3 regions of the Mesorhizobium sp. P2_B5 genome follow, and region 3 is predicted to be linked to each of the others. Evidence: riboswitches for the same ligand, from Rfam matches in the RefSeq annotation. Region 3 holds a riboswitch; each other region holds the start of a gene.
The links. A riboswitch is a leader RNA that binds a small molecule or an ion and turns the genes downstream of it on or off. The one in region 3 is predicted to bind cobalamin.
Positions count from the first base shown of each region.

Region 1 (9,882 bases), 110 kb from region 3:
GCTGGCGGCGTCGCCTACAAGGTGGCCAACACCGCCGATTCGATGATCGGCCATCGCACGCCGCGCCACGAGGCCTTCGGCCGGGCAGCGGCACGCTTCGACGACTGGATCAACCTGCCGGCCTCCCGGCTGACGGCGCTGTTGATCGTCGCTGCCGCCTTTCTTGTCCGCGACGCCGACCCTCGCAACGCTTGGGAAGCTGTGCGCCGCGACGCCAAAAAGCACCGCTCGCCCAATGCCGGTTGGCCGGAGGCGGCGATGGCCGGCGCGCTCGGCCTGGCATTGGCGGGACCGCGCACCTACGGCGGCGTTGTCGTCGAGGATGCGTTCATGGGCGAAGGCGGCCGGCGCGAGGCCGAGAGCCTGGACATCAGGCGGGCGTTGAAACTCTACCAGGTCGCCGACTATCTGCTGATCGCGCTGTTCGGGTTGCTCTCGGCGGCGCTGATCGCGATGACGTTCTGAGAGCTTCACCCTCCCCTTCCTTCACCCTCCCCTTGGGGAGGGTCGGCGCGAAGCGCCGGGGTGGGGGACAGCGCCCTACGAGAACCCCCACCCCGATCCGCTTCGCGGATCGACCCTCCCCACAAGGGGGAGGGTAAGAAACCGCACAAGGTGGAAGGAACCCTAAAACTCGATCCCCTGCTGCGCTTTCACGCCCGCAGAAAAATGATGCTTGGTCACGACCATCTCGGTGACAAGATCCGCTGCCTCGACCAGCGCCGGCTTGGCGTTGCGGCCGGTGACGACGACATGCAGGCCTTCGCGCCGCGCCTTTAGGGCCGCCACGACCTTGTCTAGATCGAGATAATCGTAGCGCAGCGCAATGTTCAGTTCGTCCAGCACGACAAGGCTGATGGACGGATCGGCGATCAACTCCAGCGCCTTGGCCCAGGCGGCTTCGGCCGCCGCAATGTCGCGCTTCAAATCCTGCGTTTCCCAGGTGAAACCTTCGCCCATCGTGTGCCAGACGACGCGGTCGCCGAACGCCGCGAAGGCATCCTTTTCGCCGGTGTGCCATTTGCCCTTGATGAACTGCACGACGCCGACGCGCTTGCCATAGCCGAGCATGCGCAGCGCCAGGCCGAAGGCGGCCGTGGTCTTGCCCTTGCCGGGTCCGGTGTTGACGATCAAGAGGCCCTTCTCGACCGTCTTTTCCGCAACCTCGGCGTCCTGCACCGCCTTGCGCTTGGCCATCTTGGCGCGGTGGCGTTCCTCGTCCTTGGCGTCGATATCGGTCATCTCATTTCACCTTGAGCGGCAGCCCCGCCACCATCAGTAGCACCGTATCGGCAATTGCCGCGACCTGCTGGTTGAGCCGGCCGGCAGCGTCGCGGAACCGGCGTGCGAGCGCATTGTCGGGCACGATGCCTTGCCCGACTTCGTTCGAGACCACGAACCACGGCCCGCGCGGCCGTGACAGCACGTCGGTTAGCCGCCGGCATTCCGCCTCAAGATCATGATCGGCCAGCATATGATTGGTCAGCCACAGCGTCAGGCAATCGACGAGTACGGGCTGGTTGTCCGGCAAGGCCTTGAGCGCACCGGCAACATCAAGCGGCGCATCGATGGTTGCCCAGCCTTCGCCGCGCCGCGACCTGTGTTGCGCGATGCGCTCGCGCATCTCATCGTCATAGGCGTCAGCGGTGGCGATATAGACCCATGGCGGCGGTAGCGCCGTCGCCAAGGTTTCGGCATGCGCGCTCTTGCCGGAGCGCGCACCGCCGATGATGAAGGTCAAACTGCGATTAGGCAAAGCTGTCGCGCAGGCTGGTCGCCGTGCCGGTGAAGCGCCCTCGCACCAGGCCGACAACCGCGCCGAGCACCAGCCAGAACACCAGATTGGTCACCGTCACCGCCACCACGAACTGGTGATGCAGGCCTTCGGGGATCGGCGTCTCGAAGCTGTCCGGCTGCGGCGCGCCGACAATATGCGGCGCCACGATCAGGGCCACCGCCAGGATCGCCAGCGGCAGCGATTTGCGGAAGGCGATCAGGCCGAGACCGGCCGCGGTCGCCGCCACCGTTGCCCACCACCAGATCTGGCGCTGGGTGAGGTCGGCCGCCGGCATCGCCGGCAGTTCCGGCGGCAGGCCGAGGCCCGGGGCGAGCGTGAACGCGGCAAAACCGGCCAGACCCCAGAATACACCCTGGCGCCAGTTGCCGATGCCGCCGGCGAATTCGGAAACCGCGACCAGGACCAGCGCGAAACCGATGCCGGTGACGATATTGGCCAGAATGCTGAAGGTGAAGCGCTCGAAGCCGTCGGCCGGCGCCCAGCCTTCGTCCTCCGCCGGCGCGGCTGCCTCAGCCGGTGCTGCGCTGCTCATGGCATTGGTGTCCGTAACATTGGCGGCGGGCGCTGCGGCATGCTCATGTTCATGGCCGCCACCGGCCTGTTCGAAGACTTCCGCCTTCAGGATGAGCGGCACGGTGGCATAGGCCTGCATGCAGGCGAGGACGACGCCTGCCACGAGCCCGGCGATCGCCGCGACGAACACGACGTTGCGAAACAGATTCATGATGTCAGATCCTCGTCAGTGGCAGGGAAACGCCATCGAATGGCGATAGTCGTGCGCGGCATTGTGGACCGCATCGATATGCGAGAAACCGACAACGCCGATGACGAAAATGCCCAGAAACGCGCTAAGCACGAGCTGCATGAAGCGCGACTGCGAGGAGACGGAAGCGCCGAGGGAGACGGAAGCGGTATTCATATCTTGTCCTTTCGCCCTCCACCCGAGGGCATCGAAGTCAGTTCCCTGTCGCCGGCAGGTCTCCTGGCTCGCGGAATAACGCCCTTCCCCACCTTCCCGAAGAAAAATCCTCAGTGGCTTGGAGAGGACTACCGCACACAGTTGCGGGGGCAGCCGCGGCATTGGGCAACAACTCAGCCCTCACCGCATTCCCTCTTGGTCCCTAGCGGAACCGACGACATGCGCGACTATAGGCTGAAACAGCCGCATCCGGCAAACCAAATTCCGCCGGCCAACAGCGCGAATGCGCCATGCAGCGTTACGGGTTCAGGGCGGTGATCCGCTCGGCAACCAGCCGCTGCAGCCGCCAGAGATGGCGGTCGTGAATGCCGCGCCCCTCCAGATTCTTCACCGTGTTGTAGAGATAGTCGGCGCCCGACCCCCAGTGCCCGCAGGATGTGGCCAGCCGCTCGACGACCTTCGCCTCGTCGAGCGGGCCGGAATAGCTCAGCCCGTTGCGGTTGATGACGAAAGCTAGCGCCCTGAGCGGACCGGCCTCGCTTGCAAGCTTCAGCATGCGCGGCCGGTAGCTTGTCGGCTTCAGCGTGACTTCGCGCCGGAATAGCTTGCCCAGTTGCTCTCGCCGGTTGTCGTCGGTCAGCCGAAAGGCAACGCCTTTGCACTGGCCGCCGCTGTCGAGCGCCATCATCAGGCCGGGGCTTTCCTTGGTGCCCCGCCAGCGCGTCATGTTCATGCAAAAGGAACGGTGCCAGCCGCGCGCCAGCGCAACACGCTCCTCGACATAATCGATTTCCGGTTTCCAGATCAGCGAGCCATAGCCGAACAGCCACAGCGGTTCGCTGTCGGGGAGCTCGGCCTGCAACTCATCCAGCAGCGCGTCATAGTCGCTGTCATCGAGGTGCATCGCCTCCGGGTCAGGCCCGGCGTCGGCGATCTCGCGCCAGCAACGCGCGACCAGCTCCGGCGTAAGCGACATCTGTCGTGCGGCCACGTTCCGAATCCCCTCATGTCCATGACATGATTATGCGCCGCACCCGCAACCGGCAATGCGGCACCCTGATTGACAAACGATTTGCCGGGGTGTCGGCTGGCGTATCCCTAGAGGAAGCCAGCCATGCAACCCAATCCGAGCCAGCGCGACCCCTATAACGGCCTGACGAAGGCCGAGCCGACGCTGCCGTCCTCGGCCTATTGGGACGCCGACGCCTACCAGCGCGATCTCGACGCCATCTGGTACAAAAGCTGGCTGCTCGTCTGCCGCGAGGCCGACCTTGCCCAGCCTTTGGCGTTCAGGACTTTACGCGTCGGCACCCAGGAAATCGTCGTGCTGCGCGACGACACCGGCGAACTGCGCGCCTTTCACAACACCTGCCGGCATCGCGGCTCGCAGCTTTGCCAGGAGAGCGAGGGCCGGCTGAAGGCGCGGCTCATCACCTGCCCCTACCACGCCTGGTCCTATTCGCTGCGCGGCGATCTCGTGCGCGTTCCCTCGAAATCGCTGCCCGACGGTTTCGACAAGGCCGATCATCCGCTTTATCGGGTGGCGCTCTCGGTGTGGCGCGGCTTTGTCTTCATCAACCTTGCTGAAAGCGTCGACGGTACGGCTGCGTCATCCTTCGATCCGGCTTCCGGCAACCTCGGCAACTGGCCGCTGGAAACGCTGGTATCAGGCCATGTCCTGCGCAAGGTGATGAATTGCAACTGGAAGATCTTTTGGGAGAACTTCAACGAGTGCCTGCACTGCCCTGGCGTCCACAAGGACCTGTCGCGGCTGGTGCCGATCTACGGCCGCGGCCTGATGAGCCGGCACGACGACCCCGACTGGGTTCGCCATGCCGACAATGACGCGCCGGAGTTTTCCGGCGGCTTGCGCGCCGGCGCCGAGACCTGGTCGCGCGACGGCCACGTCCATGGCCCGGTCTTCTCCGGCTTGACGCCGGCCGAGCGCGCGGCCGGCCAGACCTATGCCACCAACCTGCCCTCGATGTTCATCGTTGGCCATGTCGATTATGTCAGGACCGTGCGGCTGACGCCGCTCGGTCCCGAACAGACCGAGCTCACCGCCGAATGGCTGTTCGCGCCCGAGGCGCTGGCTCAGACCGACATCGACAATGTCGTCGCCTTCGGCACCCAGGTGCTGGAAGAGGATGCCGCGATCTGCGAGGTCAACCAGAAAGGCCTGCGCTCGATGCGTCACCATGCCGGCGTGCTGATGCCGGAGGAATACGACCTGCATCGCTTCCACAACTGGGTGCGCGAACGCCACGCGACATCCTGATCAAGGCGATTTCGGCAGATAGGGACACGTGACAAAGCCGCAGGCCGCGGCCAGCAGGCCGAGCGTGACGAAAACCGAGCCCAGGCCGAAAAACGCCAGCACCACCGAATAGACCAGGGGCGGCAAAAAGCGAATTCGGCCAAAGCCTTTCCGGCTCTGGCCTAAAGCGCCGCCTCATGTAGCCGCGACGCCAGCGATGCCAGCGCGCACGGCCTTCTTTTGTCCGGTGCAACCGTGATAGTCGTCTTCAGGGGCTGAATCAGATTACGAGACCATGAGCATCCAAACGCCGATCGCACCTGTTCCGGATCAACCGAAGCGCATCGTCGCCATCGACGTCATGCGCGGCATCGCGCTGATCGCCATGGCCAGCTACCACTTCACCTGGGATCTCGAGAATTTCCACTACACCGATCCCGGCCTCACCGCCGTCGGCTGGTGGAAGATCTATGCGCGCTGCATCGCCTCGACCTTCCTGTTCCTGGTCGGTGTCAGCCTGTTTCTCGCCCATGGCAGGCAGATCCGCTGGACCGGCTTTTGGAAACGCTTTGCCATGGTCGCCGTGGCGGCGGCTGCCATATCGGCGGTCACCTATTTCTTGACGCCGGACAGCTTCATCTTCTTCGGCATCCTGCACGAGATCACGCTTGCCAGCCTGCTCGGCCTTCTGTTCCTGCGGCTGCCGGCGCTGCTGACGCTGGTCGTGGCGGCGGTAGTGATCGCAGCGCCCCTCTATCTCAGATCCGAAGCCTTCGATCATCCGGCGCTGTGGTGGGTCGGCCTGTCGGCGGTCAACCCGCGCTCCAACGACTATGTTCCGCTGTTTCCCTGGTTCGGCGCCGTGCTTGTGGGCATCGCGGCGGCAAAACTAGCCTCCACCACCGGCCTGCTAGCGCGGCTGGCGACGCTGACGCCGGGAAGCTGGGCGAAGCCATTCACCTTCATCGGCCGCCACAGCCTGGCGTTCTACCTGATCCACCAGCCGCTGCTGTTCGGCTGTGTCTGGCTGTTCTCGCAAATCTCGCCGGCGCCGGTCGAGACCCGGGAAGTGGTCTTCCTCAAGGAATGCCAGGTATCCTGCGAACAGCAGCGCGACACGGAGTTCTGTGCCAGCTATTGTGTGTGCATGCTGGACACGCTGCAAGGCGAGGCAGCATTCGACCGGCTCTACAATGGCGACCAGACTCCGGAGTTCAAGGCGCATCTCGCTGAACTCGCCGGCATCTGCACCGCCAAGACGGAGGAGAGCCCGATGACGCAGGGAGGGCAACAATGACCGACAAGCTGCCGGCAAAAGCTGGGCCATCGAAAGCCGGGCTGATTCCCTGGCCGCCGCTGATCTACTGCGCCGCCATCGCCATCAGCATTGTGCTTGGCCTCTTCTATCCCCTGCCCTGGATCGGCGACCTCCTCGGCGACCTCCTGTTCGCGGCCGGCTTTGTGGTGCTGTTTGCCGTCGCCGCCCTCTGGTTCACCGCCATCCGCGCCATGATGCGCGCCAGGACCACGATGAATCCCAATGGCGTGCCGGAGCATCTGGTGACGTCAGGCCCGTTCGGCGTCACCCGCAACCCGATGTATCTCGCCAACACGCTGATGCTCATCGGCGTCGCCTTCGTTTCAGGGATCGTATGGTTCCTGCCGCTGGCCCTGATCGCAGCCTTCGCCACCCAAAAGGTCGCGATCGAGAGCGAGGAAAAAGTGCTGGCGGCCAAATTCGGCAAGAAATACCGCGATTACGCCAAGCGGGTTCGGCGCTGGATCTGAGGCGGAGCGGCTCGCGGACCAAAGGCGATCGCTCGAGTTCGGATTGATAATTCAGCGAACGTTAGCGCTGCCCTTCATTGTCCTGCCGGACATTTCTCCCCGTATAGTGACGGGGAGAAAGGGCCCTTTGGTTGAAGGTTTCGCCAATTGTCTGCGTTGCAGAAAAGCGCCGGCGCCTCGTTCAGCCCCTTCTCCCCGTCACTATACGGGGAGAAGGTCCCGGCAGGGGGATGAGGGGCAGCACCGACCTTCGGAAGTTTGAACCAATAGCCTGCGCAGCGACCCTCAGGTATTAACCCCGAGCTCCACCAACCGCTCGACACACGACTCCTCCGCCTGGTCGAGTTCCGCCAGCGTCTCCTCAAGGTCGCGCCGCTTCTGGCGCAAATCCTCGCGCTTTTCCTCGATGCGCTTGATCATCAGGTTGAGTTGACCGACCTCGCCGGGCGGCTCCTTGTACATCTGGATGATTTCGCGGATCTCGTTGATCGAGAAGCCGAGCCGTTTTCCGCGCATGATCTGGCGGATCAGATGCCGGTCCGAGGGGCGAAACAGCCTTGTGCGGCCGCGCCGCACCGGTTGCACCAGCCCCTCATCCTCGTAAAAGCGCAGCGTGCGCGTCGACACATCGAATTCGCGCGTCAGCTCGGTAATCGTATAATATTCCCGCATTCTTGCTCCCGAGCCGGAACGTGAGCGACCGCCTGCCAAGCGACGCACCCCACTCGTCCCGATCAACCATGTCCCATGCCGGACTCGGCATGAAACCCCGGTGCGAACCTCGCACGGCATTTACGTAAAAGTCAATTGAGCGCCTATGCGCCTCCCGCACCCAGATGAAGCCACCAAGTGGCGAGGCTGAGGAAAGCGAGGAAGCCGATGACGTCGGTAATCATCGTCGTGAAGATCGATGACGAAATCGCCGGATCGGCGCCAAGCTTGTCGAGGAACAGCGGGATCAGGATACCGCCGAGTGCCGCGGCCAGCATGTTGAGGATCATCGCAGCGGCGATGACTAGGCCAAGATCGGGATTGTGGAACCAAAGGCCGGCGACCAGCCCGAGAATCGTCGCGATGATCCCGCCGTTGAGCAGGCCGACCATGACCTCGCGGCGAATGACGCGGCCAGCATTGTAGATATCGAGGTCGCGTGTGGCCAGTGCGCGCACGGTGACCGTCATCGTCTGTGTGCCAGCATTGCCGCCCAGTGAGGCGACGATCGGCATCAGCGCGGCAAGGGCCACCATTTCCTCGATCGTCGCACCGAACATTGAGATCACCGAGGCCGACAGGAAAGCTGTGCCGAGATTGACCAGCAGCCAGGGCACGCGCGAGCGCGATGTCGCCGCGACCGTGTCGGACAGCTCTTCGTCGCCGACGCCGCCCATGCGCAGCAGATCTTCCTCGGCCTCCTGCTGGATGACGTCGACGACGTCGTCGATGGTCAGCACGCCGACCAGCCGCTCATTCTCGTCGACGACGGCGGCGGATAACAGGTCGTACTGTTCGAATTCCCGCGCCGCCTCTTCCTGGTCCATGGTGGCCGGAATGGCATGCCTTGTCTCGTGCATCACCTCCCCGACCTTGGTCGCGCGCTTGGTGCGCAGGATCTGGTCGAGGTCGATGGCGCCGAGCAGCTTGAAGCTCGGATCGATGACGAAGATCTGGCTGAAGCGCTCGGGCAGGTTCTTGTCTTCGCGCATGTAGTCGATGGTCTGGCCAATGGTCCAGAACGGCGGCACCGCGACGAACTCGGTCTGCATGCGGCGCCCGGCCGTCTCTTCGGGATAGTCGAGCGAACGCCGCAGCCTGATCCGTTCGGTGAACGGCAGTTGCGACAGGATCTCGTCCTGGTCTTCCTTCTCGAGGTCTTCGAGAATGTAGACCGCGTCGTCGGAATCGAGGTCCTGCATGCCCTGGGCAATTTGCTCATTGGGCATATTGTCGACGATATCGCGGCGGATCGCCTCGTCGACCTCGGTCAGCGCCGAAAAGTCGAAATCGGCGCCAAGCAGTTCGACCAAAGCGCGGCGCTGTTCGGGATGCAGCGCTTCGAGCAGGTCGCCGAGTTCGGACTGGTGCAGGTCGTCGACTTCGCGCTTCAGCGTCAGCGTGTCGCGATCGGCAATGGCAGCACCGATCTGGGCCAGGAACGACGACAGCACGGCGCCGTCCTCGCCATAGATGTCGGCGTGGGCATCGTCAGCGGCTTTGGCGCCGGTCGTTTGTTCGTCCTGGCTTTCCACCAGCGCCTCCCGCCATCATCCCTTGGGAAAAGGTGTCCGTCAGGTCTAGACCATGATCTTGAAAACTGGAAACCGGTTTTGGGTCCGGCGCTCAAACAAAAGTAGATAGGGCCGCAACACGATTCGACAACGCAGGCTGTCGCTCTAACGCACGGGAATTTCAAGCGAAATGCCCGCTTGGCCGTCGGCGCCGGTTTGCGCCGATGCGATGGTGTCACCAGGCGCAAAGCCGGTGGATTTCATCAAAACAGGATGCGTTCCGGCTTAAGGCAGCGCGACAGCGCATGTCGCTGGGGAAAGAGCACCCCCGCACGGTTGGGGCAGAATTGTCATGATGCAGGTCCAGGCAATGGCCGGACCCGCCCAGGCCACAACCAGAACAGCCGGAAGCCCTTGAAGACCAGGTCACAGACAGTGAAGGCAATCGAGGAACGGCGCGTGCGCGTGGTCGTCGCCGAACGCAATCCGCTCGTGATATCGGCGCTGCGCGAAATGCTGGACTGCGACGGGCGGTTCGAGCTCCTGGCCTGCGTGCAAAGCGGCAGGCATTTCCTCGAGCTGGCAGCGGAAGGCGAATTCGACGTCGCCGTCATCGGCTGGAAGCTCGCCGACATGGACGGCGCCGATGTGCTGGCCGAGATTCACAGCCGCAAGCTCGGCGTGCGCATCGCAGTGTTCTCCAACGACCATGACATCGGCATTCTGAAGCAGTGCGTGCGGCTCGGTGCCCAGGGTTACTGCTTCCAGTTCGACGATCCGTCGATCATCTTCGAGACTATCCTGGCGGTCGCGCATGGCCGCATGTGCATCCCCTATATCGACATCAACAAGGTCAACGACACGCCCTTGTCGCAGCTCACCGTGCGCGAGCGCG
Region 1 is NZ_JBFUDJ010000002.1:252,364-262,245, forward strand. Features, by position in the region: gene cbiB (adenosylcobinamide-phosphate synthase CbiB) at 1-465, shown strand, start outside; gene cobO (cob(I)yrinic acid a,c-diamide adenosyltransferase) at 628-1,242, opposite strand; gene cobU (bifunctional adenosylcobinamide kinase/adenosylcobinamide-phosphate guanylyltransferase) at 1,244-1,756, opposite strand; gene AC1D1N_RS07745 (CbtA family protein) at 1,749-2,522, opposite strand; gene AC1D1N_RS07750 (CbtB domain-containing protein) at 2,538-2,717, opposite strand; cobalamin riboswitch at 2,754-2,948, opposite strand; gene AC1D1N_RS07755 (gamma-glutamylcyclotransferase) at 3,016-3,708, opposite strand; gene AC1D1N_RS07760 (aromatic ring-hydroxylating oxygenase subunit alpha) at 3,832-4,995, shown strand; gene AC1D1N_RS07765 (hypothetical protein) at 4,996-5,121, opposite strand; gene AC1D1N_RS07770 (acetyltransferase domain-containing protein) at 5,270-6,271, shown strand; gene AC1D1N_RS07775 (methyltransferase family protein) at 6,268-6,762, shown strand; gene AC1D1N_RS07780 (MerR family transcriptional regulator) at 7,048-7,434, opposite strand; gene mgtE (magnesium transporter) at 7,578-9,008, opposite strand; gene AC1D1N_RS07790 (LuxR C-terminal-related transcriptional regulator) at 9,447-9,882, shown strand, end outside.
Region 1: linked by a shared signal. The riboswitch ahead of AC1D1N_RS07750 (CbtB domain-containing protein) and the one ahead of AC1D1N_RS08280 (DUF1636 family protein) in region 3 are both predicted to bind cobalamin.

Region 2 (9,882 bases), on a different contig from region 3:
AAGCCTTTGAGGGCGATCGTGGCCAGCGCGTCTATTATGCCTCGTCGGCGCCGCCGAAATTCACCACCGACAACTACAACACGGTGCTGTTTTCCGAAGGCATAGGCCGCTCGTTCATGAACTCGCTGACCGTCACCATTCCGGCGACCGTCATCCCGATCCTGATCGCGGCCTTCGCCGCCTATGCGCTGGCCTGGATGCGCTTTCCCGGCCGCGCGCTGCTGATCGCCGTCATCATCGGCCTGCTGGTCGTGCCGCTGCAGATGTCGCTGATCCCGTTGCTCAAACTGTACAACGGTGTCGGCACTTTCTTCGGCGTGCCGTCGAAAACCTATCTCGGCATCTGGCTGGCGCATACCGGCTTCGGCCTGCCCTTCGCCATCTATCTCCTGCGCAGCTACATTGCCGGCCTGCCGCGCGAGATCATGGAATCGGCGCGCATCGACGGCGCCAGCGATTTCGAGATATTTGTCAAGATCGTGCTGCCGCTGTCGTTCCCGGTGCTGGCCTCCTTCGCCATCTTCCAGTTCCTGTGGGTGTGGAACGATTTGTTGGTGGCGATGGTTTTCCTCGGTACCGAGGGCGATCAGATCGTGCTGACCGCCAAGCTCAATGCGCTGCTCGGTTCGCGCGGCGGCGACTGGGAGATCCTGACGACATCGGCCTTCGTCACCATCATCGTGCCGCTGATCGTGTTCTTCTCGCTACAGCGCTATTTCGTCCGCGGGCTGCTGGCCGGCTCGGTCAAAGGAGGTTGAGACTGATGCAATCCGCTTTGAAGGCGACCTCGAAGCCCGATCTCGCCGTCGATCGCGACTGGTGGCGGGGCGCGGTGATCTACCAGATCTATCCGCGCTCCTACCAGGACTCCGATGGCGACGGCATAGGCGACCTCAAGGGCATCATCCGCAGGTTGCCCTACATCGCCTCGCTGGGTGTCGATGCCATCTGGATTTCGCCCTTCTTCAAGTCGCCGATGAAGGATTTCGGCTACGACGTCTCGGACTATTGCGACGTCGATCCGATGTTCGGCACGCTCGCCGATTTCGACGCGCTGGTGGCGGAAGCCCATCACCTCGGTCTCAAGGTGATGATCGACGAAGTGCTGTCGCACACCGCCGACATCCATCCATGGTTCAAGGAAAGCCGCGCCAATCGGGCTAACCCGAAGGCCGACTGGTATGTCTGGGCCGACGCCCGGGCGGACGGCACGCCGCCCAACAACTGGCTGTCGATCTTCGGCGGCTCGGCCTGGCAGTGGGACACAAGCCGCCAGCAGTATTATCTGCATAATTTCCTGTCCGAGCAGCCGGACCTCAACTTCCACAATCTGGAAGTCCAGGACGCGCTGCTCGACGTCACCCGCTTCTGGCTGGAGCGCGGCGTCGACGGCTTTCGCCTCGACACCATCAATTTCTACTTCCACAGCCAGGGGCTGGAGAACAACCCGCCGCTGCCGCCGGAAGAGCGCAACGACCAGACCGCACCCGCTGTCAATCCGTACAACTACCAGGACCATCTCTACGACAAGAGCCGGCCGGAGAACCTTGCCTTCCTCGAACGGTTCCGGGCGCTGCTCGACGAATATCCGGCGACCGCCGCCGTCGGCGAAGTCGGCGATTCGCAGCGTGGGCTGGAAGTGGTGGCCGCCTACACGGCCGGCGGCAAGCGCGTCCATATGTGCTATTCCTTCGACTTCCTGGCGCCGGAAAAGATCAGCGCCGCCAAGGTGCGTCAGGTGCTGGAAGCCTTCGGAAAGGTCGCCAGCGACGGCTGGTCATGCTGGGCCTTCTCCAACCATGACGTGATGCGTCCGGCTTCGCGCTGGGCTGCCGATGAGGCCGATCCGGCGGCCTATCTCAAGGTGATCTCGGCGCTGCTGATGTCGCTGCGCGGTTCGGTCTGCCTCTATCAGGGCGAGGAGCTTGGGCTGGGCGAAGCCGAGCTTAAGTTCGAGGATCTGCAGGACCCCTATGGCATCCGCTTCTGGCCCGAATTCAAGGGCCGCGACGGCTGCCGCACGCCGATGGTGTGGGATGCAACCGCCAGCAATGCCGGCTTCTCGACGGCCAAGCCCTGGCTGCCGGTACCGGGCAAGCATTTGTCGCAGGCGGTCAACGTGCAGCAGGGCGACGCCGCCTCGCTGCTTGAGCACTACCGGCGTTTTCTCGGCTTCCGCCGTCAGCATCCGGCGCTGGCCAAAGGCGACATCGAATTCATCGAAAGCGAGGGCGACACCGTCGCCTTCACCCGCCGCGAGGGCAATGAGCAGATCGTCTGCGTCTTCAATCTGGGCAGCAGGCCGGCCGAGGTCGATCTCGGCCAGGCGCTGCAGCCCTTGGCCGGGCACGGTTTTTCGGGACAATCCGGCACAGGTTCGATCCGCCTCGGCGGCTACGGCGCCTGGTTCGGGCGCATCGACTGAGTTTTGACGAAACGGAATTTCTTGAGGAAATCTGGGTTCTCTAGGGAAATCACTGGGAGGAAATCATGGCCGATGTCACGCTGAGACAAGTGAAGAAATCATACGGCAATCTGCACATTCTCCATGGCATCGACCTCGACATAAAGTCGGGTGAGTTCATCGTCTTTGTCGGCCCGTCGGGCTGCGGCAAGTCGACCTTGCTGAGGTCCATCGCGGGGCTTGAGGAAATCACCTCCGGTGAGCTGAAGATCGCCGGCGAGGTGGTCAACGATGTGCCGCCTTCAAAGCGCGGCATCGCCATGGTGTTCCAGTCCTATGCGCTCTACCCCCACATGACCGTCTACGACAACATGGCGTTCTCGATGAAGATCGGCAAGGAAAGCAAGGCCGAGATCGACAAACGGGTACGGCAGGCAGCCGAGATCCTGCAGCTGACCAAATATCTCGACCGTCTGCCCAAGGCGATGTCGGGCGGCCAGCGCCAGCGCGTCGCCATCGGCCGCGCCATCGTGCGCAACCCGAAAGTGTTTCTGTTCGACGAGCCGCTGTCGAACCTGGACGCGGCGCTGCGCGTCGCCACCCGCATCGAGATCGCCAAGCTCAAGGAATCGATGCCGGCTACAACGATGATCTACGTCACCCATGATCAGGTCGAGGCGATGACGCTGGCCGACCGCATCGTGGTGCTGAAGGACGGCCATATCGAGCAGGTCGGCACGCCGATGGACCTCTACAAGAAGCCCGGCAATCTGTTCGTTGCCCAGTTCATCGGCTCGCCGGCCATGAATATCTTGCCGGCGACAATCGACAAGGCGGGCGACCCGACCATCGTCAGCCATGTCGGCGGCCGCAAGGCCACGGTGCCGATCGCGACACCGGCTTCGGCCAAGGGTGCGGCAGTCAGCTTCGGCGTGCGGCCGGAAGATCTGTCGGTCGCCACCGGCACGGAGTATCTTTTCGAAGGCGTGGTGGACTATGTCGAGCAGCTCGGCGAGGTCCAGCTGGTCTATGTCGACATCGGCCGCGCCGACCTGCCGCTGGTGACCAAGCTGCCCGGCAATGTCGAGGTCAAGCGCGGGGCGAAGCTGCGGCTGACTGCGGATGCCGGCGACCTGCACATATTTGACGCCGAGGGACATTCCTTCTCGCTCAAGCCCGTGGAAGTGAAGGCGGCCTGAGATCGGCGCGTCGTATCGGCATGAAAAAAGAGCGGCGGGCCAGGCCCGCCGCTCTTTTTTCAAACTTCGGCTGTTAGAGCAATTCCAGGAAAAGTGTGAGCGGTTTTCCGTCCGGGAATTGCGAAAAACAAACAGATAGTGCGGTTCGCCGTTTCTGTGAAACGGTGAAACGTTCTAGCGGTTGCCGAAGAGGTTCCGGTTGCTGCCTTGCGGGGCGAGCTTCTGCACGTCACCCGACGAGTTCAACAGCTTGTAGACCGGCGAACCGGTGTTCGGTACCGACGACGTCCGGGTGTTGTCTACGTTGACGGTCGCCTGGTTGTCGACGGCGCTACCGCCGACATTGTCGTTGCGGGCATAAGCACTGCCGGCGGCAACCAAAAGCGCAGCGGCAGCAAGAGCAATCTTCTTCATGTCAAGTCTCCTGAATTTCCATCATGTGGCGGAGCGGCCGACAGTCCCGCCGCTCTCCGGCTTGTTCGATGTTCGACTGGGATCGTTGTCCGAAAAACTCTGAGGTCAGATCCCGATCGTCTGTTAGCGACCGAAGAGGTTACGGTCGGCGCCCTGTGCGGGGGCCTGAGCAGCCGAATCCGACTTCGCAACCGAAGCCGTGTGGCCACTATCGGTCGACGTAACCGCAGGCTGGTTGGCGCCGTTCGAACCATAGTTGTCACTGGCGGCGAAGGCGCTGCCGGTGATGGCCAAAACGGCGGCGGCAGTAAGGATGATCTTTTTCATTTTAAATACTCCTGAATTTCTTCGAGATCCCAAGAGCAGCGGACAGGCCGCCACGCTTTTGTTTGGATCGGGATCAGCTGTTAACGGCCGAAGAGGTTGCGGTCGCTGCCCTGAACGACGGGCTGCTTGTCAGCGTGCGCCGACTTCTGAATGGAAGCCGTATACGAGCTGTCAACCGCGGCAGCGGGCTGGTTCGCACCATTGGAACCATAATTGTCGCTACCAGCGAAGGCGCTGCCGGTGATGGCCAAAACGGCGGCGGCAGTAAGGATGATCTTTTTCATTTTTAGTACTCCAGTTTTGCTGTCCGTCTCAGCGGCGTGTGGTGGGAGCAATTCGCGTCGTTCGGACAGCCCCGATGTGGGAAAGCCATAGGCTGGTTTCCAATCACGAAGTTGTTCCGGCTGGGCCATGATTTCACCTCTTGTAATTTTCATAAGCATGCCTATCATCTAACTTTTTATAAATAATACAAAGACTTATGTGACCATGGCGTCTGGCTCACCGAGTGTGTCCGGGCGTCAGCGTTCACACCGTCCTGCACGCATTGTCAACAGAAACGAACCGTTCGGTTCGATTTTAGAAACTGCTAATAGTCACTTTTCGATACCGTTGACGTGTTTTCCCTTGGTCGGCAGTCTGATTCGAGGTGATTTGCGAGGGCCGCGATCCGCCCCGAAAACAACACCGTCAGCCCCACGATCGTCTGCCGCCGCGTTTGTCGTGCGTGTCGCGCCGCATGGAGACGATGTCGCTTTCATGCCGATGTCGCGATCGCTGCCGTGATTAGATGATCCCATCTCAGGTGCCGCTTCGTGACGACGGAGCGGAGAATTGGGAAGCCGGTCAGAATCCGGCGCTGCCCCCGCAACGGTGGTGGAGTTCAAGTCGCAACGGGAGACCACTGGGCAAGAAGCCTGGGAAGGTGTCGCGATGGTCCGCAAGGACAACTCCAGAGCCCGGAAACCAGCCCGAGATGCTTGAACTCGACTGATCGCGGTGGGCGGTCAAGAGGTGGATAGCGCATGCCGGCGTGTTGCCGGCCTGCGGCCGATCCTTCCTCCATCACCACCAAGTTCAGTCCTTAAACCACGAGGACAGAACTATGGATGCGCGCAACGACATGCTGAGGCTCTTGAACGGCCGCAAGCAAGGCTTTTCGCTCGAGCAACCCTTCTACACCGACCCGGACTATTTCAAGCTCGACATGGAGCTGATCTGGTATCGCGACTGGCTGTTCGTCGGCCATGATTGCGAACTGCCGAAGCCCGGCAGTTATATCACCGTGCAGATCGGCGACTATCCGGTGGTGCTCGTCCGCGACCAGAAGGGCAACATCAACGCCTTTCACAATTCCTGCCGCCATCGCGGCAGCCGCGTCTGCAACACCGAGAAAGGCACGGCGGCAAAGCTCGTCTGCCCCTATCACCAGTGGACCTACGAGCTCGACGGCCGACTGCTGTTCGCCCGCCAGATGGCCGAGGGTTTCGACAAGAGCCAGTTCGGCCTGAAGCCGGTCGCATGCGAAAGCGTGGCCGGGTACATCTTCATCTGCCTGGCGAAAGAACCCGCAGACTTCGCGCCGATGCGCGCCATGATCGAGCCCTACCTCAAGCCGCACCGGCTGAGCGAAGCCAAGATCGCTTTCGAATCGACCATCGTCGAGAAGGGCAACTGGAAGCTGGTCTGGGAAAACAACCGCGAGTGCTACCACTGCGCCGGCAACCATCCCGAACTCTGCAAGACCTTCCCGGAAGCGCCGACGGTAACCGGCGTGCAGGGCGCCGACAGCGATCCGGAGATGCTGGCGCATTGGGCGAAATGCGAAGCGGCGGGCCTGCCGAGCAAATTCCGCATCGATCCGGCCGGACAATACCGCGCCACCCGCGCGCCGCTGCTGCGCGATGCCGTCAGTTACACGATGACGGGAAAGCGCGCGGTGACGAAGAACCTCTCCGACACTGTTGCCGCCGACCGCATCGGCACCTTGATGCACTACCACTATCCGACGACCTGGAACCACATCCTCATCGACCATGCAGTGACCTTCCGGGTGCTGCCGATCAGCGCCACGGAGACCGCGGTGACGACCAAGTGGCTGGTGCACAAGGATGCGGTCGAGGGCGTCGACTACACCATCGACGAACTCACGCATGTCTGGACCGAGACCAACGACCAGGACCGTCGCATCGTCGAGGAGAACGCCTTCGGCATCCTGTCTCCGGCCTATGAGCCAGGCCCCTATTCGGAGCTGCATGAGGGCGGCGTGATCCAGTTCGTCGAATGGTACGCAGCCTTCATCGGTCCGCGCCTTGCCGAAGGCGGCCGGCCGGCGCTGCGCAGCGTCGCGTGAGCTCATGTCGCCCAAAAGTGTATTGCGGTTTTGGGATCACGACATGAGCAGAGCAAAAAGGACAGGGGGATGAATGCGATGACGGATCTTGGGCTCTATCGCCATCTCGACCAGATGGCGCCGTGGAATGACAGGCTGCAGGTGCTGGAGGTGATCGGCGTCAGCGACGAGGCGCCAGGCGTCAAGACCTTCACCTTCCGCTCCGACAACCAGACCTGGTTCCGCTACAAGCCGGGTCAGTTCGTGACGCTGGAGCTGCCGACACCTGACGGGCCGCTGATGCGCACCTACACGCTGTCGTCGTCGCCATCGCGGCCGTTTTCGATCGCAGTAACGGTCAAGGCGCAGGCCGGCAGCATCGGCACGCGATGGATGTTCGACCATTTGACGCCCGGCTCGCATGTCAAGGCCTATGGACCGGCCGGCGACTTCTCGTTGCACAGCCACCCGGCGGCCAAATATCTGTTCATTTCGGCCGGCTCCGGCGTGACGCCGATGATGTCGATGCTGCGCTGGCTGAACGACTGTGCGCCGTGGACCGATGTCGGCTTCGTCAACTGCGCGCGACGCCCCGAGGAGATCATCTTCCGCAAGGAGCTCGAACTGCTCGGCGGCCATATGCCCGGCCTGTCGCTCGGCTTCATGATCGAGGAACGCTCGAGCCGTGAAGGCTGGTACGGTCATATGGGCCGCATCGACGCGATCCGGCTGCCCTTGCTGGCGCCCGATTTCCGCGAGCGCGAGATCTTTTGCTGCGGTCCCGATCCCTTCATGCGCGCCGTGCGCGGCATGCTGGATGCCGCCGGCTTCGACATGATGAAATATCATCAGGAGAGCTTTGCCGCGCCCGCGGTGGAGGAAATCCCGGCGCCGTTTGCGTCTCCCGCTGAAGAAGGCATCACTGCTCCTGCCGAAGCCGTGACGCCGATCCGCTTCTCGCTTTCGGAGGTCGACGCCGAATGCGTCGCCGGCCAGACCGTGCTGCAGACGGCGCGCGCTTCGGGCGTGCGGATTCCCGCCGCTTGTGAATTCGGCCTGTGCGGCACTTGCAAGGTGAAGAAGGTCTCCGGCGCTGTCGAGATGAGCCACAATGGCGGCATTCTCGATCATGAAATCGACGACGGCTTCATTCTTGCCTGCTGCTCAAAACCGCTGTCGGCGCTCGAAATCGAGGCCTGAGCGGCCGCCATAACCGTAGCTGCTCATCAGGCGCAGACAGGGTGCCTGCGGGTCTTTGTCTTGCCAAGAATGGGCCAACTGATTTAGACGCACTCTCGGAAGGGCTTGCCAGACCGTGAAACCGGCGCGATCCCTTCAAGGGCGTCTGGGACGGGATGGAGCGATGCAGCAACGGGTCTACGCGGTCGCGAGCAAGGATATCGTGTTCGAATCGTTCGATGGCGAGGCCGTCGTTCTCGACCTCTCGAATGGCAAATATTTCGGCTTCTCCGATTCCGGCAGCCGCATCTGGCAGGCGCTGTCGTCAGGCGTCGCCGCCCAGGCGCTGGTCGGAGCGAGGGCGGGTGCGGCGACAATAGGGTTGGCCGATCTCGAAAGCTTCATTGCCCGGTTGCTCGACTTCGGGCTACTGGCGGCTGCGGAAACACCAGCGCAACCGCTTTCGGGCGACCTGCTGGCTGAGCTTGCCGCCACCAGAGAGCCGCTCAGAGTCGACGTCCATGACGACCTTGCCGATCTCATCATCGTCGACCCGATCCACGAGGTCGAGGAACCGCTCGGCTGGCCGGCGGTGAAACAGGCATAGACATTCCCACAGGCTTCCAGGGCGCATTCGCGACGCCGGTCGCCGGAACACAGGCCATGCCCTCGATCACGCTGCGGACCCTGCCGAACTATGCGCGCCATGTGCTGGCAGCGACCGAAGACGCCGCCGCCAGCTACGCCGTGGCCGCCAAGATCCGGTTGCCCCTGCTGGACCTGACGATCCACCTCAGCCATGGCGCCTTGGCGGATGCCATGGGCCATGCATTTATACAGGCTCCGGACAATCAACCTGTATCCGGCAACTGCCGCATTTTCGTCGCCCATCCCGGCATTGACGGCATCTCCGCCCCGGCGAGCTGGGGCCGGGGCGAGTACAACCATCATGCCTTTGCCGGCCGGCTGGCCGAGGCCGGATTGCGCGGCAGCTATTATCATGACCTCGACTTCTGGCAATTCCATGATCCGCAACGCCATGTCGGGGCGCAGCTGATGATGTCGGCCGACGCTTATCCGCCATGGGAACAAGGGGCGCCGTTGCGGGCGTTCCTGCACTGGGAATATGCGGCGCGCGGCATGCGGCTCACCCATGCCGGCACACTGGGCATCGACGGCAAGGGCGTACTACTGGCCGGCGCCGGCGGCGCCGGTAAATCCGGAACCGTCGTTGCAGGTCTCCTCAACGGGCTCGACAGCGTCGGCGACGACTATGTGCTGGTCGACCGGACAGATCGCGTGACAGCGCGGCCCCTGTTTGCCACGCTCAAGCAGGACCCGGAGGGTTTCAAGCGGCTGAAGCTGGGAGACCGGCTGAAATCGTACCAGCCGCTGAATTGGCAAGGCAAGCACGCGTTTCACATTGACGAGATCGCACCTCGGCCAATCCCTGAAAATCTAGACATTATCGCGTTGATGGTGCCACATATCGGTGGAGGTACGAAAAGCTCGATCATGCCCATATCGCGCAAGGACGCCATGATTGCCCTGGCACCGTCCGGCATCGTGCAGATGCCGGGCGAGCGGGAATCCGGCTTTCGCTTTTTCGGCGACCTCACTCGCGATCTGCCTTGCTACCGGCTGTCCCTGGGGACCGAGCCGCGGGAGATCGCAGCTGCGATAGCGGATTTCATCCTGGCAGGCGCTGCATGAGACTGAGCGTCATCATGCCTGTCTACAACCGCGAACTCTATGTCGTCTCCGCGCTGCGGTCGCTGCTCAGGCAACGCGACGATGCCGATCTCGATATCATCGTTATCGACGACGGTTCGACGGACGGCTCCGTCGACGCCGTCCGGATGCTGATGCAGGAGGCATCGTGCATCCGACTGTTCCAGCAGTCCAACCAGGGTGTGGTCAAGGCACGCAATGCCGGTCTGAGGCAATTGCTGCCGCAGGCCGAGTTCGTGACGTTCCTGGATTCGGACGACGTTTCCCCGGCTGGACGGTTCAAGGCCGACCTTGCC
Region 2 is NZ_JBFUDJ010000005.1:7,903-17,784, forward strand. Features, by position in the region: gene AC1D1N_RS17990 (carbohydrate ABC transporter permease) at 1-758, shown strand, start outside; gene bglA (beta-galactosidase BglA) at 764-2,425, shown strand; gene AC1D1N_RS18000 (ABC transporter ATP-binding protein) at 2,491-3,603, shown strand; gene AC1D1N_RS18005 (DUF680 domain-containing protein) at 3,778-4,017, opposite strand; gene AC1D1N_RS18010 (DUF680 domain-containing protein) at 4,141-4,344, opposite strand; gene AC1D1N_RS18015 (DUF680 domain-containing protein) at 4,425-4,628, opposite strand; cobalamin riboswitch at 5,131-5,333, shown strand; gene AC1D1N_RS18020 (aromatic ring-hydroxylating oxygenase subunit alpha) at 5,450-6,697, shown strand; gene AC1D1N_RS18025 (FAD-binding oxidoreductase) at 6,776-7,876, shown strand; gene AC1D1N_RS18030 (PqqD family protein) at 8,040-8,462, shown strand; gene AC1D1N_RS18035 (serine kinase) at 8,519-9,568, shown strand; gene AC1D1N_RS18040 (glycosyltransferase family 2 protein) at 9,565-9,882, shown strand, end outside.
Region 2: linked by a shared signal. The riboswitch ahead of AC1D1N_RS18020 (aromatic ring-hydroxylating oxygenase subunit alpha) and the one ahead of AC1D1N_RS08280 (DUF1636 family protein) in region 3 are both predicted to bind cobalamin.

Region 3 (9,882 bases):
CTCCGGCATCTGGTCGTAGACCTTGCGCAAAGCCGGGGCCATCTTGTTGGTCAGCGTTCCCGCCACGATCATGATGTCGGATTGGCGCGGCGAGGCGCGCGGCGCAACACCGAAGCGCTCCGAATCGTAGCGCGGCATCGAGGTGTGGATCATCTCGACAGCGCAGCAGGCCAGACCGAAGGTCATGAACATCAGCGAGCCGCTGCGCGCCCAGGTGATCAGCGCCTCGGTCGAGGTGACCAGAAACCCCTTGTCGGCGAGTTCATTGTTGATCTCGAGGAAGAACGGGTCGTCAGAACCGACCGGACGTCCGGTATTGGGGTCGATCAGGCCCTTGGGCTTCGGCGCGACGAGCGTACCGGAACTGTCGTTCAATCCCATTCCAGCGCTCCTTTTTTCCATTCATAGGCGAAGCCGATGGTCAGCACCGCCAAAAACACCATCATCGACCAGAAACCGAGCATGCCGATCTTCGAGAACGACACCGCCCACGGGAACAGGAAGGCCACTTCCAGGTCGAAGATGATGAACAGGATCGACACCAGGTAGAAGCGGATGTCGAATTTCATGCGGGCATCGTCGAAAGAGTTGAAGCCGCACTCATAGGCGGAAAGCTTTTCCGGGTCGGGACTGCGGTAGGCCACCAGGAACGGCGCTATGATAAGCGCCAGGCCGACGACCGCCGCCATGGCGATGAAGAGGACGATGGGCAGGTACGAACTGAGCAGTGCGTTCATGCTGCGGCTTTCCGTTGGCGGCCAATCCACTTTGATTACAGCAACCAACCCTAATGCGGAAGCGTGACAGTTTAACCGCTGAACCGTTTTAGGTGCCTATGCTGCAACGCGGCGAGGGTTAGCGCAGGGCTTTCGGCGAAGCAAGTCAAACCTTGTTCAAAACGCAGTGCTGGACGGCAGGTCGGGAAAAACTGGTCCGATCCGCTCCTGTTTGATTTCCTTCACCTTTTACTCCACTTTTGTCTCCTGACATGTCTCCCGCCATTTGCCTGCTAGCATGGTCGGAATCACCGGCAAAAAATGCGCGAACAGGGACCAGGGCAAAGGCATCTTGATGAAGGACAAAATATCGCTCGCCATGGCCAGGCGGATCGCACTGGCCGCGCAGGGTTTTGCCGACCCCCGGCCGGGCGGCACACCCGACCGCCGCCACCTCGCCCGGGTGCTCTCGCGCACCGGCCTGCTGCAGATCGATTCCGTCAGCGCCGTGGTGCGCGCCCACTATATGCCGCTCTATTCGCGCCTTGGCCCCTACCCGCTGGCTTTGCTCGACAATGCCGCGGTCACCCGCAAGCGCACGGTGTTCGAATATTGGGCGCATGAGGCCTCGTTCCTGCCGGTCGAGACCTGGCCGCTGATGCGCTGGCGCATGCAGCGTGCCGAGAGCGGCGACGAAATGTATCTCGGTCTCGCCAAATGGGGCCGCGAGCACGCCGCCTATATCGAGGAGATCTACCGCGCGGTCGCCGAGCGCGGTCCGATCGCCGCTTCGGCGCTCGAAGGCCAGAAGGGCTCGGGCGGCTGGTGGGGCTGGAGCCATGCCAAGCATGCTTTCGAGTGGCTGTTCTGGGCCGGCCGTATCACCACGGCCCACCGTCGCGGCTTCGAGCGCTTCTACGACCTCCCCGAGCGCGTGCTGCCGCAGGCGATCCTCGATCTGCCGGTGCCGGCCGCCAAGGACGCGCACCGCGAGTTGCTGCGCATTTCCGCCCGCGCCCACGGCATCGCGACATCTGGCGATTTGCGCGACTATTTCCGCCTGTCGCCGGCCGACATGAAGGGCCGGCTGGAAGAGTTGGTCGAGACGGGCGAGCTGTTGCCGGTGCGCGTCGAAGGCTGGGACAAGCCGGCTTACCTCCACAAGGACGCCCGCCTGCCGCGAAAAATCGAAGCCCGTGCCTTGCTGGCGCCGTTCGACCCCGTCGTCTTCGAGCGTTCGCGCAGCGAGCGTCTGTTCGATTTCCGCTACCGCATCGAGATCTACACGCCTGCCGACAAGCGGCAATACGGCTATTACGTCCTGCCCTTCCTGCTCGGCGACCGGATCGTGGGGCGCGTCGACCTCAAAGCCGACCGTCCCGCCAGCGTGCTGCGCGTCCACGCGGCTTATGCCGAACCCAAAGCGCCACCTGAGACCGCCGCACAACTCTTCGAGGAATTGAAGCAGATGCAGGGCTGGCTTGGCCTCGAGCGCATCGAAGTGACGCCGGCCGGCGATTTGGGACAGCCTTTGGCCGACATTGCCATGTCGTAGCCGTGCGTTGACAGTGCTGCCCGCAAAAGCCTAAATCCGCTGCAGACGGTCCCCTGCCCGCAACGGCTGGGGCCAAGAGGGAATGCGGTGCGGGACAAAATCCCAAATCCGCGGCTGTCCCCGCAACTGTAAGCGACGAGCCAAGGCCGAAAGCCACTGGGTAACACCGGGAAGGCGGCTACCAAGGCGATGACCCGCGAGCCAGGAGACCTGCCGTCTGCGACAGAAGAATCCGATCGCCTGGCGGGTTTCCGGGCAAGGAGCCCGGTTTTTGGACCAGAACAGCAGTTTTTCGGCTGGCACAGCGGATATTTCGCCCGCCGATGGCGACGCCTTGGTCGGCGTCACCGTCATCGTCTGCGCCTCCTGCCGCGACGAGACCGGCTCAGACGCCCATCCCCGCGCCGGCGAATTGCTGGCTGAGGACACGCGCCGCGCCGCTGCCGGCGACATCCGTGTCCGCACCGTCGAATGCCTCGGCAATTGCAAGCGTCGGCTCAGCGCTGCGATCCTGCGCGACAGCTGCTGGAGCTATGTCTTCGGCGACCTGACCGCGACCAGCGGCGCCGATCTCGTCACCGGCGCCAAGCTCTTCGCCACCTCGACGGACGGCCTCATCCCCTGGCGCGGCCGGCCCGATAGCCTCAAGCGCGGCCTCGTTGCCCGCATCCCACCCCTCGACATGTTGAAGGACTGACCATGAACGCTCCAAATCCGGCCGGCAATCTCTCCCGTGTTCCCTGCACCGTCGTCACCGGCTTTCTCGGCGCCGGCAAGACGACGCTGGTCCGCCATCTCCTGGAAAATGCCGGCGGCAAGCGCATTGCCATCATCGTCAACGAGTTCGGCGACATCGGCATCGACGGCGAGATACTCAAGGGATGTGGCATCGACACCTGCCCCGAGGAAAACATCGTTGAGCTGGCCAATGGCTGCATCTGCTGCACTGTCGCCGACGATTTCGTGCCGGCCCTCGACCGGATCCTGGCGCTGACGCCGAAGGTCGACCACATCCTGATCGAGACCTCGGGCCTGGCGCTGCCCAAGCCGCTGGTCCAGGCGTTCCAGTGGCCGAGCGTGAAAGGCCGGGTGACCGTCGATGGCGTCATCGCCGTGGTCGACGGCCCGGCGCTGGCCGAAGGCCGTGTCGCCAACGACATGGACGCCCTGCAGGCGCAGCGGGTCAAGGACGAAACGCTCGACCATGACGACCCGGTCGAAGAGGTGTTCGAGGACCAGATCGCCTGCGCCGACCTGATCATCCTGTCGAAGAGTGATCTGATGGATTCAGCCGGTTCGGCCCGCGCCAACGCCATCATCGGCGAACACTCTGCCCGCGCTGTAAAAATCGTGGCGACCGCGCATGGCAAGGTCGATCCCTCGATCCTGCTGGGCCTCGGCCTCGCCGTCGAGGACGATATCGAGAACCGCAAGTCGCACCATGACGGCGCTTTCGACCACGAGCACGACGACTTCGACACCTTCATCGTCGACATTCCCTCGATCGCCAATCCGGACGAACTGGCAAAGCGCGTCACCACCATTGCCGAAGAAGAGAATGTGCTGCGCGTGAAAGGCTTCGTCGATGTCGGCGGCAAGCCGATGCGGCTTTTGCTGCAGGCCGTCGGCCCGCGCGTCAACCATTACTATGACCGCGCCTGGACGGCCGAGGACGACCGCCGCTCGCGCCTCGTCGTCATTGGCCTCAAGGGGCTGAACCGCCCGGCGATCGAGCGTATACTCGCCGGCTGATCTCAGGCACGAGCCGCGATGCACATCCTCACCACCACATCCGCCTCGCTCGACGATCTCGCCGAGCCGGTCGATCTCCGGCAGACGCCGGCGGATGTCGTGGCGCTGTCCTTCACCGACAGCGATCTGGCCGGGCTGGCGGCCGCATGGAAGGCTGATGCCGGCCGCCTGCCCTCGATGCGATTGGCGGCGCTCCGCGATCTGCGCCACCCCATGTCCGTCGACCTCTGGGTCGACAGCGTCGCCCGCCACGCCAAGATGATTTTGGTGCGCATCCTCGGCGGCTACGACTGGTGGCGCTACGGCTGCGACCAGCTTGCAGCAATCGCCCGTGAGCGGGGCATCAAACTCGCCCTGCTGCCCGGCGAAGGCCACGACGAGGACCTGCGCCTGATCGAAGCCTCGACGCTGCCGCGTGAGGAACTGGACGCCTTGCTTGGTTATTTCCGCGAGGGCGGCCCGGAGAATATGAGCGCACTGATGCGCAGGCTGGCAGGGCTGGCCGGGTCGGATGTGGCGGCGGCCGAGCCGGTCGCGGTGCCGAAAGCCGGGTTTTATGAGCCGGGGCGTGGAGTTGTCGACGTTGGCGATCCTTCACACCCCCCTCTGTCCTGCCGGACATCTCCCCCGCAAGGGGGGAGATCAACCGTCACCAAAGCCGGCCCCTCTTCTGCGCCGTTGGACAAGAATCTGTCTGGACCATCCAAGATTGGCGAAATCGCCGATGACAGCGCAATCTCCCCCCTTGCGGGGGAGATGTCCGGCAGGACAGAGGGGGGTGGGCGGGAACGCGACGCCGACAATCCCCCCGCACCCATCATCCCCATCCTCTTCTACCGCTCGATGCTGCTGGCTGCCGATGTCGCGCCCATCGACGCGCTTTTTGATGCACTCCGCCAGCGCGGCATCACCCCGGTCCCGATCTTCGTCTCCAGCCTGAAAGACGCCACCTCCCTCGCCTTCGTCGAAACCACGCTTGCCTCGCTCAAACCCGCCGCCATCATCACAGCCACCGCCTTCGCTTCCGGTGCCGAGCCCGGCGTGGAAACCCTGTTCGACCGCGCCGGCGTGCCGGTCTTCCAGGTCATCGTCGCCACCACTCGCCGCGACGTCTGGGACAAGAACCAGCGCGGTCTGGCGCCCGCCGACCTTGCCATGCATGTCGTGCTGCCCGAACTCGACGGCCGCATCCTTGCCGGCGCGATTTCCTTCAAGGGCGAAAGCGAGACCGACCCCGCACTCGGCCACCGCGCCTTCGCCAACCGGCCGGAACCGGATCGCGTGGCGCAGGTGGCGGATAGGGTAGCGGCGTTTATTCGCCTGCAGGAGACGGCTCGCGCGGCGCGCAAGCTGGCGATATTGATTCCCGACTATCCGAGCGCCCCCGGCCGCACCGGCTACGCTGTCGGCCTCGACGTGCCATCCAGCGTGCTGGCGATGCTGCATGACCTGAGGGAACAGGGCTACGCCGTTGAAGCGATTCCGCAATCGCCGCGCGCGTTGCTGGATTTGCTGGAGGCGGGCGGGCAAGGGCTGAAGCTGGAGGACTATGTCTCGCTCTCGACAGGGTTACCGACAGCGGCAATGGCTGCGGTGGAGGATGCTTGGGGCAAGGCAGACGGGACAGGTTTGCGCGAGGCGCCCCCAGAGGGGGGAGTGACAGAACGCCAACCTTCACTATCAAGCAAAAAGCACTTCCCCTTCCGCGCCGCCACCTTCGGCAACATCACAGTCGCACTGGCCCCCGATCGTGGCCGCTCGGCCGACCGCCGCGCCGATTACCACGACCCGACGCTCCCTCCACGTCACGATCTGATCGCCTTCGGCCTGTGGCTGCGCAAATCGCTCGGCATCCATGCTCTCATCCATGTCGGCGCGCACGGCACGCTGGAATGGCTGCCCGGCAAGACGGTCGCGCTGTCGCTAGCCTGCTTTCCCGAGGTCGTCACCGGCCCGCTGCCGGTCATCTATCCCTTCATCGTCTCCAATCCAGGCGAAGCCGCGCAGGCCAAGCGGCGCATCGCTGCCGTCACCCTTGGCCATTTGCCGCCGCCGCTGGCCGGCGCGGGACTGGACGAAGAACAGCACAGACTCGAGCGGCTGGTCGACGAATACGCCCAGGCCGACGGCCTCGACCGCCGCCGCCGCGACCGCCTCGCAAAACTGATCGTCGACACCGCGCGAAAGACCGGCCTTGCCTCCGAAGCCGGCGTCGCCAAAACCGACGCGCCCGACGAGGCGCTGCGTCGCATCGACGCCTGGCTCTGCGATCTCAAGGATTTCGCCATCAAGGACGGTCTGCATATCTACGGCCGGGCACCCGACGACGAACCAGATGCCATGCGCCTGCAAAGCGTTGCTGCCGAGAAGTCTGCGCTGCTGGCCGCGCTCGACGGCCGTCACGTCAAGGCCGGTCCGGCCGGCGCGCCGGCGCGTGGCCGCTCCGATGTGCTGCCCACTGGCCGCAACCTGTTCACCTCCGACCCGCGCACCATGCCGACGCCGACCGCCTATGATCTGGGCCGAGCGGCAGCGGAAGAAGTGGTGCGCGGCTACATGCAATCGCATGGCGACTGGCCGCGCTCGCTGGTCATCGATCTCTGGGGCTCGGCGTCGCTGCGAACCGGCGGCGAGGAAATCGCGCAGGGCCTGGCGCTGATGGGCTGTCGTCCGCAATGGGATTCTGCAACAGGCCGCATCACCGGCATCGAGGTGCTGCCTCCGGCCACGCTCGGCCGCCCGCGCGTCGATGTCACCTGGCGCATATCAGGCCTGTTCCGCGACATGTTCCCGACCCAGATCGCGCTGGTCGACGCTGCCGCCAACGCCGTTGCCGCGCGCGACGAGGACGATTCGGAAAATCCGCTCGCCGCCAAAACCCGCGCCGACGGCAAGCTCAGCCCGCGCATCTTCGGCACCTCGCCCGGCACCTATGGCGCCGGCATCGAGGACCTGTTGTCGAGCGGCGACTGGGGCATGCGCGAAGAAATCGGCCGCGCCTATCTCGATGCCACATCGCATGCCTATGGCGGCGCCGAGGGCGAAGGCATCGCCTCCCCCGGCGCTTTCGAAACCCGCATCGCCGAGGCCGATCTTCTCGTCCACACCGGCGACGACCCCGGCCGCGACATTCTCGAAGGTTCGGCCGATGTCGCCTTCATCGGCGGCTTTTCGGCCGCGCTTGCGGCGCTGGGCAGGAATGCCGACGTGATCGTGCTCGACACGACGGATCCGCAGAAACCTAAACCGCGTTCGGTGAGCGAAGCCGTATCGCGCGTGGTGCGAGCACGAGCGGTCAACGCGCGGTTTATATCGGGCCAGATGCGCCACGGCCCGCGCGGCGCTTCCGAATTCGCCGAGACCGTCGACCGCCTCATCGGCTTTGCCGAAACCACACACGCCATTTCGGGCGCGCTGATCGAGGCCGTGCATGACGCTTATGTCGGCGATCCCGACGTGCGCGCCTTCATCCTGCGCGAAAACCCCGCTGCCGCCAAAGTCATCGCCGAACGCTTCCTGTCGGCGCGCAGACGTGGCCTCTGGCATCCCTTGCGCAATTCCGTCGACGACGATCTTGCCGCGCTGATCGCCGAGGCCGAAGCGCTCGGGGTAGCGGCATGAACGCCTCCTCAAGGCGTGGCGCCTGTCCGGCTTTGTCGGCGCCGATGCAGACCGGCGACGGCCTGCTGGTCAGGCTCAACCCCGTTGCTGGAGGCCCATCTGCCAGAGGTTTGTCGCCGAAGCTGTTGATCGGACTCTGCGAATCCACCCTGCGGCACGGCAACGGCATCATGGAGGTGACGGCGCGCGGCAGCCTGCAGATCCGCGGGCTGACGGCGGAAAGCGCAGCCCTGCTGGCGGCGGAGGTGGATGCGCTGGGCATTGCGGTGCGCATCGGCGTGCCGGTCGAGACCGGGCCGCTGGCGGGCATCGATCCACAGGAGGTTACCGATCCACGGGCGCTGGCTGAGCGGATCAGGATGGCGGTTGAGGATGCCGGGCTGACGCCGAGGCTCGGGCCGAAGGTGTCGGTGGTCGTGGATGGCGGCGGGAAACTGATGATGGATGCGGTGACGGCTGATGTGCGGCTGAAGGCGGTGCGGGCCGGCGATGGCGTCGTGTGGGCTGTGTCGGTTGGCGGCGACGGTCGAAACGCGAAGGTATTGGCGAAGGTCGATGCGGATGTCGCGAGAGATATCGCCGTCGCTGCACTGAGGATGGTCGCCGAAAAAGGCCGTGAGGCGCACGCTCGGGATTTATCGCAAAGACAGTTGGCCTCTCTTGCAGCTTGGCACTCCGTCACACCCCCCTCTGTCCTGCCGGACATCTCCCCCGCAAGGGGGGAGATCAGCAGTCCCATCGGTCTTTTCCCCATAACCGACGACGCCACCGCGCTCGGCATCGGCCTGCCTTTCGGCAGCATGCCGGCCCAAAACCTTAGTGACCTCGCCAGCCAAGCCTCGAGCCTCGGCGCCACCGAAATTCGCCTCGCCCCCGGCCGTGCCTTGCTCTTCCTCGGCCAACCACCAGTCGTAAACCACCTCCTCCAAACCACCGCCGCCGCCCTCAGTTTCGTCACCTCCGCCGCCGACCCCCGCACCCGCATCGCCGCCTGCCCCGGCACCCCTGCCTGCGCCTCCGGCCAGATCGCCACGCGCGATATCGCCGAAACCATCGCCGCCGAAAACGCCGATATCCTCGACTTCACCCTGCACATTTCCGGTTGTGCCAAGGGCTGCGCACACCCCGGCCCGGCGGCGCTAACATTAGTCGGCGGCGAAAACGGAGCCGGACTTGTCGTGAACGCGACGGCAAAGGCCCTTCCTGCGGGCTACAGGCCGGGCTATGACGCCGCGCGCGGCATCAGTCACGTCGCAGCAGCGATCCGCAGCGCACGATTTCAGGGCGAAACCGCCGCCGCTTGTCTGACAAGGCTCGGGCCGGCGGCAATCGCCGAAGCCTACCGACAGGAAATGAGCATGGCCGCCTACGACTACATCCATGACGGCAACGCGATCTACGAGCGCTCCTTCGCCATCATCCGCGCCGAGGCCGACCTGTCGCGCTTTTCCGAAGCCGAGGCCGATGTCGCCATCCGCATGATCCATGCCTGCGGCCAGGTCGAAGCATCAAGTCATTTTGTTTTCTCACCTGACTTCGTCGCGGCCGCCCGTGCCGCCTTGGCGGCCGGCGCGCCGATCTTCTGCGATGCGGAAATGGTCTCGCATGGCGTCACCCGCGCACGACTGCCCGCCGGCAACGAGGTGATCTGCACGCTGCGCGACCCGCGCACGCACGACATTGCCAAAGACATCGGCAACACCCGCTCGGCCGCCGCGATCGACCTGTGGGGCGAACGCATGGCCGGTTCGGTTGTGGCCATCGGCAACGCGCCGACGGCGCTGTTCTATCTCCTGGAAAAACTGCGCGACGGCGCGCCGAAGCCGGCGGCCATCATCGGCATGCCGGTCGGCTTTGTCGGCGCGGCCGAATCCAAGGATGCATTGGCCGAGAATTCTTATGGCGTGCCCTACGCCATCGTTCGCGGCCGTCTCGGCGGCAGCGCGATGACCGCTGCCGCCCTCAATTCGCTGGCGAGGCCCGGCCTGTGAACGCGCTTCCCAAAGGCCGCCTTGTCGGCATCGGCACCGGTCCCGGCGACCCCGAACTGCTGACGCTGAAAGCCGCGCGCGTCCTGGCCGAAGCCGATATCGTCGCCTATTTCGCCAAGCGCGGCAACAACAGCAATGCCCGCGCCATCGTCGAGGCGCGCTTCCGCCCGGACATGCTCGAACTGCCGCTGCTCTACCCCGTCACCACCGAAATCGATAAGGACGACGACGACTACCGCTCGCAGAT
Region 3 is NZ_JBFUDJ010000002.1:364,999-374,880, forward strand. Features, by position in the region: gene AC1D1N_RS08265 (NuoB/complex I 20 kDa subunit family protein) at 1-381, opposite strand, end outside; gene AC1D1N_RS08270 (NADH-quinone oxidoreductase subunit A) at 372-737, opposite strand; gene AC1D1N_RS08275 (winged helix-turn-helix domain-containing protein) at 1,072-2,271, shown strand; cobalamin riboswitch at 2,301-2,503, shown strand; gene AC1D1N_RS08280 (DUF1636 family protein) at 2,543-2,968, shown strand; gene cobW (cobalamin biosynthesis protein CobW) at 2,971-4,023, shown strand; gene cobN (cobaltochelatase subunit CobN) at 4,042-7,644, shown strand; partial or broken gene cobG (precorrin-3B synthase) at 7,641-8,993, shown strand; gene AC1D1N_RS08300 (precorrin-8X methylmutase) at 9,003-9,635, shown strand; gene AC1D1N_RS08305 (precorrin-2 C(20)-methyltransferase) at 9,632-9,882, shown strand, end outside.